Regions from separate parts of the Pseudoclavibacter sp. RFBG4 genome, predicted to be linked through region 2. Evidence: predicted binding sites of a transcription regulator. Region 2 holds the regulator's gene; the other holds the start of a gene.
What was found. The regulator HrcA, encoded in region 2, represses chaperone genes, less so after heat shock. The targets are predictions, from matches to a motif close to TTNGCACTCGNNNNNNNCGAGTGCNAA.

Region 1: groL (chaperonin GroEL) is a predicted target of HrcA. The motif match lies at 2,636-2,662, and genes of this name have one in related genera.

What each region holds. Positions count from the first base shown of each region.
Region 1 covers NZ_PSYC01000039.1:102,987-107,395, reverse strand. Annotated here, with positions in the region: gene C5E10_RS15085 (permease) at 1-436, opposite strand, end outside; tRNA gene C5E10_RS15080 (tRNA-Thr) at 518-593, opposite strand; gene msrB (peptide-methionine (R)-S-oxide reductase MsrB) at 674-1,090, opposite strand; gene C5E10_RS15070 (DUF3263 domain-containing protein) at 1,196-1,489, shown strand; gene C5E10_RS15065 (LytR C-terminal domain-containing protein) at 1,494-2,045, shown strand; gene C5E10_RS15060 (cold-shock protein) at 2,278-2,493, shown strand; gene groL (chaperonin GroEL) at 2,707-4,326, shown strand.
Region 2 covers NZ_PSYC01000020.1:176,860-181,268, forward strand. Annotated here, with positions in the region: gene hemW (radical SAM family heme chaperone HemW) at 1-658, shown strand, start outside; gene C5E10_RS05905 (DUF4870 domain-containing protein) at 665-1,228, opposite strand; gene hrcA (heat-inducible transcriptional repressor HrcA) at 1,382-2,413, shown strand; gene dnaJ (molecular chaperone DnaJ) at 2,502-3,587, shown strand; gene C5E10_RS05920 (16S rRNA (uracil(1498)-N(3))-methyltransferase) at 3,589-4,359, shown strand; gene C5E10_RS05925 (histidine triad nucleotide-binding protein) at 4,369-4,409, shown strand, end outside.

The DNA.
Region 1 (4,409 bases), on a different contig from region 2:
TGGGCGCCGCGAGCAGGAACGTGATCGACTCGGCCGGTGTGAAGCCGCGGAGCACGAGGCCGCGGGCGAGGGGCACGTTGCCGCACTCGCAGACGGGCAGGGCGATGCCGAACAGGGAGATCACGGCGCGTCGGAGCCAGGGGGTCTGCGGCAGGATGCGCATCAGGAAGCCCGGCGGGAGCCAGTGCTGGACGACGATCGAGAGCAGGATGCCGAGCACGATGAACGGCATGGACTCGATGACGACGCTCAGCGAGAGCGTCACGAAGTCGCTGATCGGGCCGAGGGCCGGTGCGTCGTCGAGCGAAGCCGTGAACGTCCTGATCGCGATGAGCGTGAGGATGAGGCCTGCGCCGATGGTGAGTCCGAGCACACCGCGGCTTGCGGTCGTGCGCTGAGGGCGCGGTGCGCGCTGCGCAGTCGTGTGCTCGTGCATCCAGCCGAGTATAGTTCGGCCCGCTTTCGGAACCTTTCGGAACACGGGGCGACGAGGGGCTCGCGCGGGGCGGGAGGATTCTGGAGCCGACTGCGAGGTTCGAACTCGCGACATCCGCTTTACAAGAGCGGTGCTCTACCAGCTGAGCTAAGTCGGCCTGCTGCAATCGCAGCGGCACCATCATAGCCATGCGGTGCGCGAGGCGCGCACCGCATGGCCACTCGGGTGCTGCTCTCTTTACTCGGAGGGCGTCTCGTCGTCCGGGGTGAAGGAGAGCGAGAGCGAGTTCATGCAGTAGCGGTCGCCCGTCGGGGTGCCGAAGCCGTCGGGGAAGACGTGCCCGAGGTGGGACCCGCAGTTCGCGCAGCGCACCTCGGTGCGGACCATGCCGAGCGAGCGGTCCTCGAGCAGCTGGACTGCGTCGGGGCGCACCGACTCGTAGAAACTCGGCCACCCGCATCCGGAGTCGAACTTCGTTCCGGCCTTGAAGAGCTCGGAGCCGCATGCGCGGCAGGTGTACAGGCCGGCGCGCCCCTCTTCGAGGAGCTCTCCCGTGTAGGCCCGCTCGGTGCCTGCCTCGCGCAGCACGTGGTACTCCTGCGGCGTGAGCTCAGCGCGCCACTCGGAATCGGGCTTGTTGACGGCGTAGGACACCGTGCCTCCTGGAGATCGACGAGACCGCTGGGAGCGGTCGGGGAGGAATGAGCATACGCGCGTTGCGTGAGTCGAGTCCGTGAGCCTTGCTCGTACACTTCGTGCATGGAACGGGACGTGGAGCTCAGCGACCTCGAGCGCGCCCTGCTGGATTTCGAAGACCTGAATCCGCGGCAGAACGCAGCGAAGACGGCAGCGATCAGGGATCGCTTCGGCTGGTCGACGACGCAGTACTACCGAAATCTCGCTACGCTCATCGAGACACCAGCTGCGCTCGCCCGCCAGCCGATGCTCGTCGGCCGCCTGCGGCGTGCGCGCGAGCGGCGGGCGGATGAGCGCCAGCTGCGGCGCGAGCAGCGCATGTCCAGCGCCTCTCCCACCTCAGGACGGATTCGGTAGACACGTGAATTACCCCAAGGATCGCTTCGACGACATCCCACCAGGCCTCGACAGGCGCGGCGCGCATCGTGCGCCCCGAACCCGTCTCGCCAAGCTCGCCTCGTGGCTCTGGGGCCTGCTGGCCGTCGTCGTCATCGTCGCCGTCGCGGCGGTCGCCATGCAGATCATCAATGGTGCCGTCTCGTTCAGCCCGTCCGCCGAGCCCGAGACCAGCGAGACGCCGGCCGAGGCCGCCCCTGTCGAGGAGGCGCCGGCCGAGGTCGTGCCGCAGCTCGACCCCAACGTCGCCGTCCGCGTGCTCAACGGCACCGAGCTGGCTGGCGTCGCCGGTGGAACGACCACCGAGCTCGCTGCCGCAGGCTGGAATGTGACGGAGACGGCGGATGCACCGACCTCCGATTACGCGACGACCACCGTCTCCTACAATGACCCCGCTCAGGAGGCTGCTGCCCTGGCGCTCGTGCAGTCGCTCGGCGGGGGCACTGCGGTCCTGGATCCGAACGTCGCTGCCGCTGGCACGATCGTGGTCATCGTCGGCCTCGACCTCGCCGGATAGCCCGAAACCCCCGGGCTTTCACCGGGGAATGCGCGCCGTGTGTTCCGCGAATGTGAACATCTGGAAACAAAACGTCGCCAGGTGACGTGATCACGGTTTTCGGCTTCCACGGTCAACAGGTCGCGACCTAGTATCTTGCTCGAGTCCTGGGCACCATCGTTCGTCCCCCTCGCACGCATGCAGGGCTCCGCCGGCTGGCGCTGGCGAGTACTACTGAGCAATGGAGACAAACATGGCGAACGGAACCGTGAAGTGGTTCAACGCTGACAAGGGCTACGGCTTCATCACTGTGGATGCGCTCGACGGCGCTGCCGCACAGGATGTGTTCGTGCACTACAAGGCCATCGAGATGCAGGGCTACCGCGTTCTCGAAGAGGGACAGAAGGTCGAATTCGAGATCGGGGCCGGCGACAAGGGCCCCCAGGCAGAGTCCGTCCGCGCGCTCTGATCCGCGACGACAAGCGGCGTCGACCCTCTCTGGGGGTCGGCGCCGTTTTCTGTGCCGGGCGCGGGATCTGCCGTCCTCGTTCGCCCGCAGCGAGAAGGCGTCGGGGCGGCTTGCACTCGACAGGGCCGAGTGCCAATATGGACTTGCACTCGCCTCGTTCGAGTGCCAACCACGAACCTCACGAACCACGTCCGGAAAGGACGCAGTACACATATGTCGAAGATCATTGCTTTTGACGAAGAGGCCCGTCGCGGGCTTGAGCGTGGACTGAACACGCTCGCCGACGCGGTGAAGGTCACGCTCGGCCCACGCGGCCGCAATGTCGTGCTCGAGAAGAAGTGGGGCGCGCCCACGATCACGAACGACGGCGTGTCCATCGCCAAGGAGATCGAGCTGGACGACCCGTTCGAGAAGATCGGTGCCGAGCTCGTCAAGGAGGTCGCGAAGAAGACCGACGACGTCGCCGGTGACGGCACGACGACGGCCACCGTCCTCGCTCAGGCGCTCGTCCGCGAGGGCCTCCGCAACGTCGCAGCAGGCGCAGACCCGATCTCGCTCAAGCGCGGCATCGAGAAGGCCGTCGAGGCCGTCGTCGCCGAGCTGCTCGCATCCGCCAAGGAGGTCGAGACCAAGGAGCAGATCGCTGCGACCGCATCGATCTCGGCTGCTGACGCTCAGATCGGCGAGATCATCGCCGAGGCGATCGACAAGGTCGGCAAGGAAGGCGTCGTCACCGTCGAGGAGTCGAACACGTTCGGCACCACGCTCGAGCTGACCGAGGGCATGCGCTTCGACAAGGGCTACCTCTCGCAGTACTTCGTCACCGACCCCGAGCGCCAGGAAGCCGTCTTCGAAGACGCCTACATCCTGATCGTCAACGGCAAGATCTCCAACATCAAGGACCTCCTTCCTGTTGTCGACAAGGTCATCCAGGCCGGCAAGCAGCTCCTCATCATCGCCGAGGACGTCGAGGGCGAAGCTCTCGCGACGCTCATCGTCAACAAGGTCCGCGGCATCTTCAAGTCGGTTGCCGTCAAGGCTCCCGGCTTCGGCGACCGCCGCAAGGCCCAGCTGCAGGACATCGCCATCCTCACGGGTGGACAGGTCATCAGCGAGGAAGTCGGACTCAAGCTCGAGAACACGACGCTCGACCTCCTCGGCACGGCCCGCAAGGTCGTCGTGACGAAGGACGAGACGACGATCGTCGAGGGTGCTGGCTCGCCCGAGCAGATCGCCGGCCGCGTCGCGCAGATCCGCGCCGAGATCGAGAACAGCGACAGCGACTACGACCGTGAGAAGCTCCAGGAGCGCCTCGCGAAGCTCGCCGGTGGCGTCGCCGTCATCAAGGCCGGAGCTGCGACCGAGGTCGAGCTCAAGGAGCGCAAGCACCGCATCGAGGACGCTGTCCGCAACGCGAAGGCTGCCGTCGAAGAGGGCATCGTCGCCGGTGGTGGCGTCGCCCTCATCCAGGCTGGCGCACGCGTTCTCGACAAGCTCGAGCTCAAGGGCGACGAAGCGACCGGCGTCAACATCGTCAAGGTCGGCATCCTCGCACCACTCAAGCAGATCGCGACGAACGCTGGCCTCGAGCCCGGCGTCGTTGCCGAGAAGGTCGCCGGACTCGAAGACGGCTGGGGCCTCAACGCCGCAACCGGCGAGTACGTCAACCTCATCGAGGCTGGAGTGCTCGACCCGGTGAAGGTGACGCGTTCCGCGCTGCTCAACGCAGCTTCGATCGCTGGTCTCTTCCTCACGACCGAGGTCGTCGTCGCTGACAAGCCCGAGAAGGCTGGCGCACCGGCGATGGACCCGGGCGCTGGAATGGACTTCTAAGCACCACGCGCACGACAAGCAAGCGGGCGGCTCCTCACGGAGCCGCCCGCTTCGTCGTTCGCGCCTCGCTGCTCGACGCGATG
Region 2 (4,409 bases):
CGAGCCGAGCCTCGACCTGATCTACGGCACTCCCGGCGAGTCCATCGACGACTGGCGCCGATCGCTCGACATGGCGCTGGCTCAGGAGCCGCTGCACGTGAGCGCGTATGCGCTCATCATCGAGGAGGGTACGAAGCTGGCCAGGCAGATCCGCCGCGGCGAGGTGCCCGCCGTGGACGACGACCTGCAGGCCGACATGTACGAGCTCGCTGAGGAGCGACTCTCAGCGGCCGGGTTCGAGTGGTACGAGGTCAGCAACTGGTCGCTCGACGGCAAGCACGCGTCTCGCCACAACCTCTCCTACTGGAGAGACGCGGACTGGTGGGGATTCGGCCCGGGGGCGCACAGCCACGTGGGCGGCGTGCGCTGGTGGAACGCGAAGCATCCGAGCGCCTACGCGTCGAGGCTGGCTGAGGGCATCACGCCGGCCATGGGGCGCGAAGTGCTTGATGAGGAGACGAAGCGCTTCGAGCGGATCATGCTCGGCTCGCGTCTGCGGGAGGGCCTCGCGATCTCAGAGCTGGGCGACTCCAGTGTCGTCGCCGAGCTCATCGCCGAGTCGCTCGTCGACGGGAGGGCCGCGCTGAAGGGCAGGCTCGTCCCGACGCTCCGAGGGCGGCTCATGGCAGACGCGATCGTGCGCCGAATCGCCGCCTGAGCCGGCTCAGTTCACGAACCGGAAGGTGACCGGGTACCGGTAGGGGAGACCCTTGCTCGCCTGGACCGCGCCGAGAATCGCGTAGACGACGACGGCAACCCAGAGCAGCGGGTAGAGGAGCGGGACGATCAGCGCCAGGGGGCCGCCGATCAGCGAGAGCAGCGAGATGACGCCGATGCCGAGGTACACGATCGCAGCGGTGATGCCGAAGTTGAGCGCCTCGCGGCCCTCGCTGTCGGCGAGAGGCCCCCTGCGCCGTGTGACGAGCCAGAGAATGAGCGGCCCAACGGCGGGGGCGACGATGTTGAGCAGGTGATCGAAGGTCCCGACGAGGCGGTCGCCGTCTCGGGTCAGGGGCGGTTCTGTCACATTCTGCGGGCCCGACTGCTGGTACTGCCCGCCCTGCGGGTGTCCGTAGGGGGCCTGCTGGCCGTACGGAACCTTCTGACCGTTGGGAGCCTGCTGCCCGTACGGTGGCTGCTGCCCGTAGGGTCCCGGCTGGTCGTATGGCGGCTGCTGAGGCAGATCCTGGTGTCCTGGCGGCGGGGTCGGTGCGTTCTGATCTGACACGGGGTTCCTCTCGTCGGTTTCGCTCACGCTACTGCGCGTGCCCTGCGAGGGCCTGGCATCCTGCTGGTGGCGCGAGCGGAAAGCGGTAGGATTGGCAGTCTCAGGTTCGGAGTGCCAGTCCGACTCGCAGCAGCTCGTCGAGGGAGGAGCATCGTGGTTTCAGACAGAAGCATGCAGGTGCTCCGCGTCATCGTCACCGACTACGTGACGAGTCGTGAGCCGGTGGGCTCCAAGTCGATCGCAGACCGTCACGATTTCGGCGTCTCCGCGGCGACCATCCGCAACGACATGGCACAGCTCGAAGACGCCGAGCTCATCGTGGCCCCGCACACATCCTCCGGGCGCATCCCGACCGACAAGGGCTACCGACTGTTCGTCGACCGACTCGCCGAGTTCAGGCCGCTCTCCGGAGCGCAGCGCCGGGCGATCGAGACCTTCATCGAGGGCAGCGACGACGTCGACGAGGTGCTCGGACGGTCGGTGCGACTGCTGGCGCAGCTCACCAATTCCGTCGCGATCGCGCAGTACCCCTCGCTCGCGAACGCCGCGATCCAGCACGTCGAGTTCGTCCTGCTGTCCAGCATGCGCGTCCTGACCGTCCTCATCACCGACTCGGGCCGCGTCGAGCAGCGCATCGGGCATCTCCGCGCCGAGGTGAGCGTCGAACAGCTGCATGTGCTCCGGGACCGGCTGGCCGGCCGACTCGTCGGGAAGACGGTCGCGCGCGCGTCGACGGAGCTCAGGGACGTCAGCGGCATCATGGGGGAGCGAGACGCGGAGCTCTTCGCTCCCGTCATCGCCAACCTGCTCGAGCTCGTCCTGGCGCACCGCCAGGAGCGCCTCGTGATGGCGGGCACCGCGAACCTCGCCCGGACCGAACGCGACTTCCCCTCGAGCATCCTGCCCGTCCTCGAGGCCATCGAGGAGCAGGTGGTCCTCCTGCGGCTGCTCGACGAGCTCCACTCCAGCCCCGAGGCCTACTCGGTCAGCATCGGCCAGGAGAACGTCGACCTTGGCCTCGGAGAGACGGCTATCTTGACGAGCGGCTATCGCAGCTCGGGGAGCGACGCGCGTCTCGGCGTCGTCGGGCCGACGAGAATGGACTACCCGAGGAATATCCAGGCCGTTCGAGTGGTTGCGAGTTACCTGTCACGGGTGCTCGACGAGCAGCACTCGGACGACTGACCGACACCGCCACATCACTCGGCGGATGCACCCGGCGCCTGACAACGCAGGCGTGACACACACAGATGCAAAGAAGGAGTCGCCACTCTTGGCAGACCACTACGACGTGCTCGGCGTGAGCCGTGAGGCGTCCCAGGACGAGATCAAGAAGGCCTACCGCAAGCTGGCACGCCAGCTGCACCCGGACGTCAACCCGTCCGAAGATGCCGCGGAGCGCTTCAAGTCCGTCACGCACGCCTACGACACCCTCATCGACCCCGAGCGGCGCCGGCAGTACGACCAGGGCGGCCCAGATGGGCAGTCCTTCGGCGGCTTCGGCGACATCTTCGAGACCTTCTTCGGCCAGCAGGGCTCCCGCGGGCCTCGCTCGCGTGCGGAACGCGGCCAGGACGCGCTCGTGCGCGTCGAACTCGACCTCGACGAGGTCATGTTCGGCACGCACCGGGACCTCGAGGTCACGACGGCGATCGCCTGCGAGAACTGCCAGGGCACGTGCTGCGCGCCGGGTACCTCGCCCACGACATGCTCGGCATGCGGTGGGGCCGGGTCCGTGCAGCGACAGGTGCGCTCGATCCTCGGCATGGTCGTCACGAACCAGCCGTGCGCCCAGTGCCGCGGCTACGGCACGGTCATCGAGCACCCGTGCGACACGTGCCACGGCCAGGGCCGTGTCCGAGCGAACGTGAGCATCCCGGTCGACATCCCGTCCGGTGTGGACTCCGGGCTGCGCATCCACCTTCCCGGTCGAGGCGAAGCCGGACCAGCCGGGGGAGCGAACGGTGACCTCTACCTCGAGATCCGCGTGCGCCCGCACGAGGTCTTCTCACGAGACGGCGACGACCTCCAGTGCGTCGTCGAGGTGTCGATGGCCGACGCGATCCTGGGCACCTCGACCACGGTCGGTGCGCTCGACGGCGACGTCGACCTTCAGATCCCCGCGGGCGTGCAGTCGGGCGAGGTGCTGACCGTTCGAGGTCGGGGCATCACGCGGCTTCGCTCGACCCATCGCGGCGATCTCGACATCGCCGTCCAGGTCGTGACCCCGGCGAAGCTCGACGGCAAATCGCGCAAGCTGATCGAGGAGTTCGCTGCCCGTCACCGCCACGAGGCCCCCCGCCTCGCGCGGGAGAAGCAGGGCATGTTCTCGAAGCTCCGCGACCGTTTCGGTCGCTGACGTGGCGTGGCTCTACCTCGTCGAGGACCTCGACGAGGCGCTGCGCGTCGGTGACGTCGTCGAGGTGCGCGGCGCTGAGGCCAAGCACATGGCGGTCGCGCGGATGCGAGTCGGCGAACGTGTGCAGCTCGGCGACGGTCGCGGTTTCATCGTCGACGGCGAGCTCGCTCTGACTGAGCGCGAGCGCGCACTCGTCACGGTCGTCGCCGCGCGGCGAGTGGCGCAGGCGGCTCCGCGTGTCACGGTTGTGCAGGCGCTGGCGAAGGGCGGGCGAGACGACCTGGCCGTGCAGGTCGCGACGGAGCTCGGAGCCGCGGCGTTCGTTCCATGGCAGGCGAAGCGCAGCGTGAGCCGCTGGGATCAGAAGGCTGAGAAGGGCCGCGAGCGGTGGGCATCCATCGCCAGAGAGGCCAGCAAGCAGAGCCTCTCCGCGTGGGTCCCGGATGTGGCCCCGCTGCACTCGACGGGGGAGGTCGCATCGCTCGCCGGTCACGCGCCGATGCTGGTCCTCGACCCGTCGGGCGACACCTCGCTGCGCCAGGCCCTCGCCGAGCAGGTCCCGGCAGGCGCTTCCGGACTGACGCTCGTCGTCGGCCCAGAGGGCGGCATCGACGAGAGCGAGTTCGAGGCCTTCGAGGCGGCCGGCGCCAGGCGCGTGCACCTCGGCGCTGGCGTTCTTCGAACCTCGAGCGCGGCTCCCGCCGCGATCGCTGCGATCCTGGCGCTGAGCGGCACGTGGGACTCTCGGTCCCGCGCGAGTGCCGAGTCGTAGGCTGGTCTCATGTCGAGTTCAGAGCCGTCCATCTTCACGCGCATCATCAA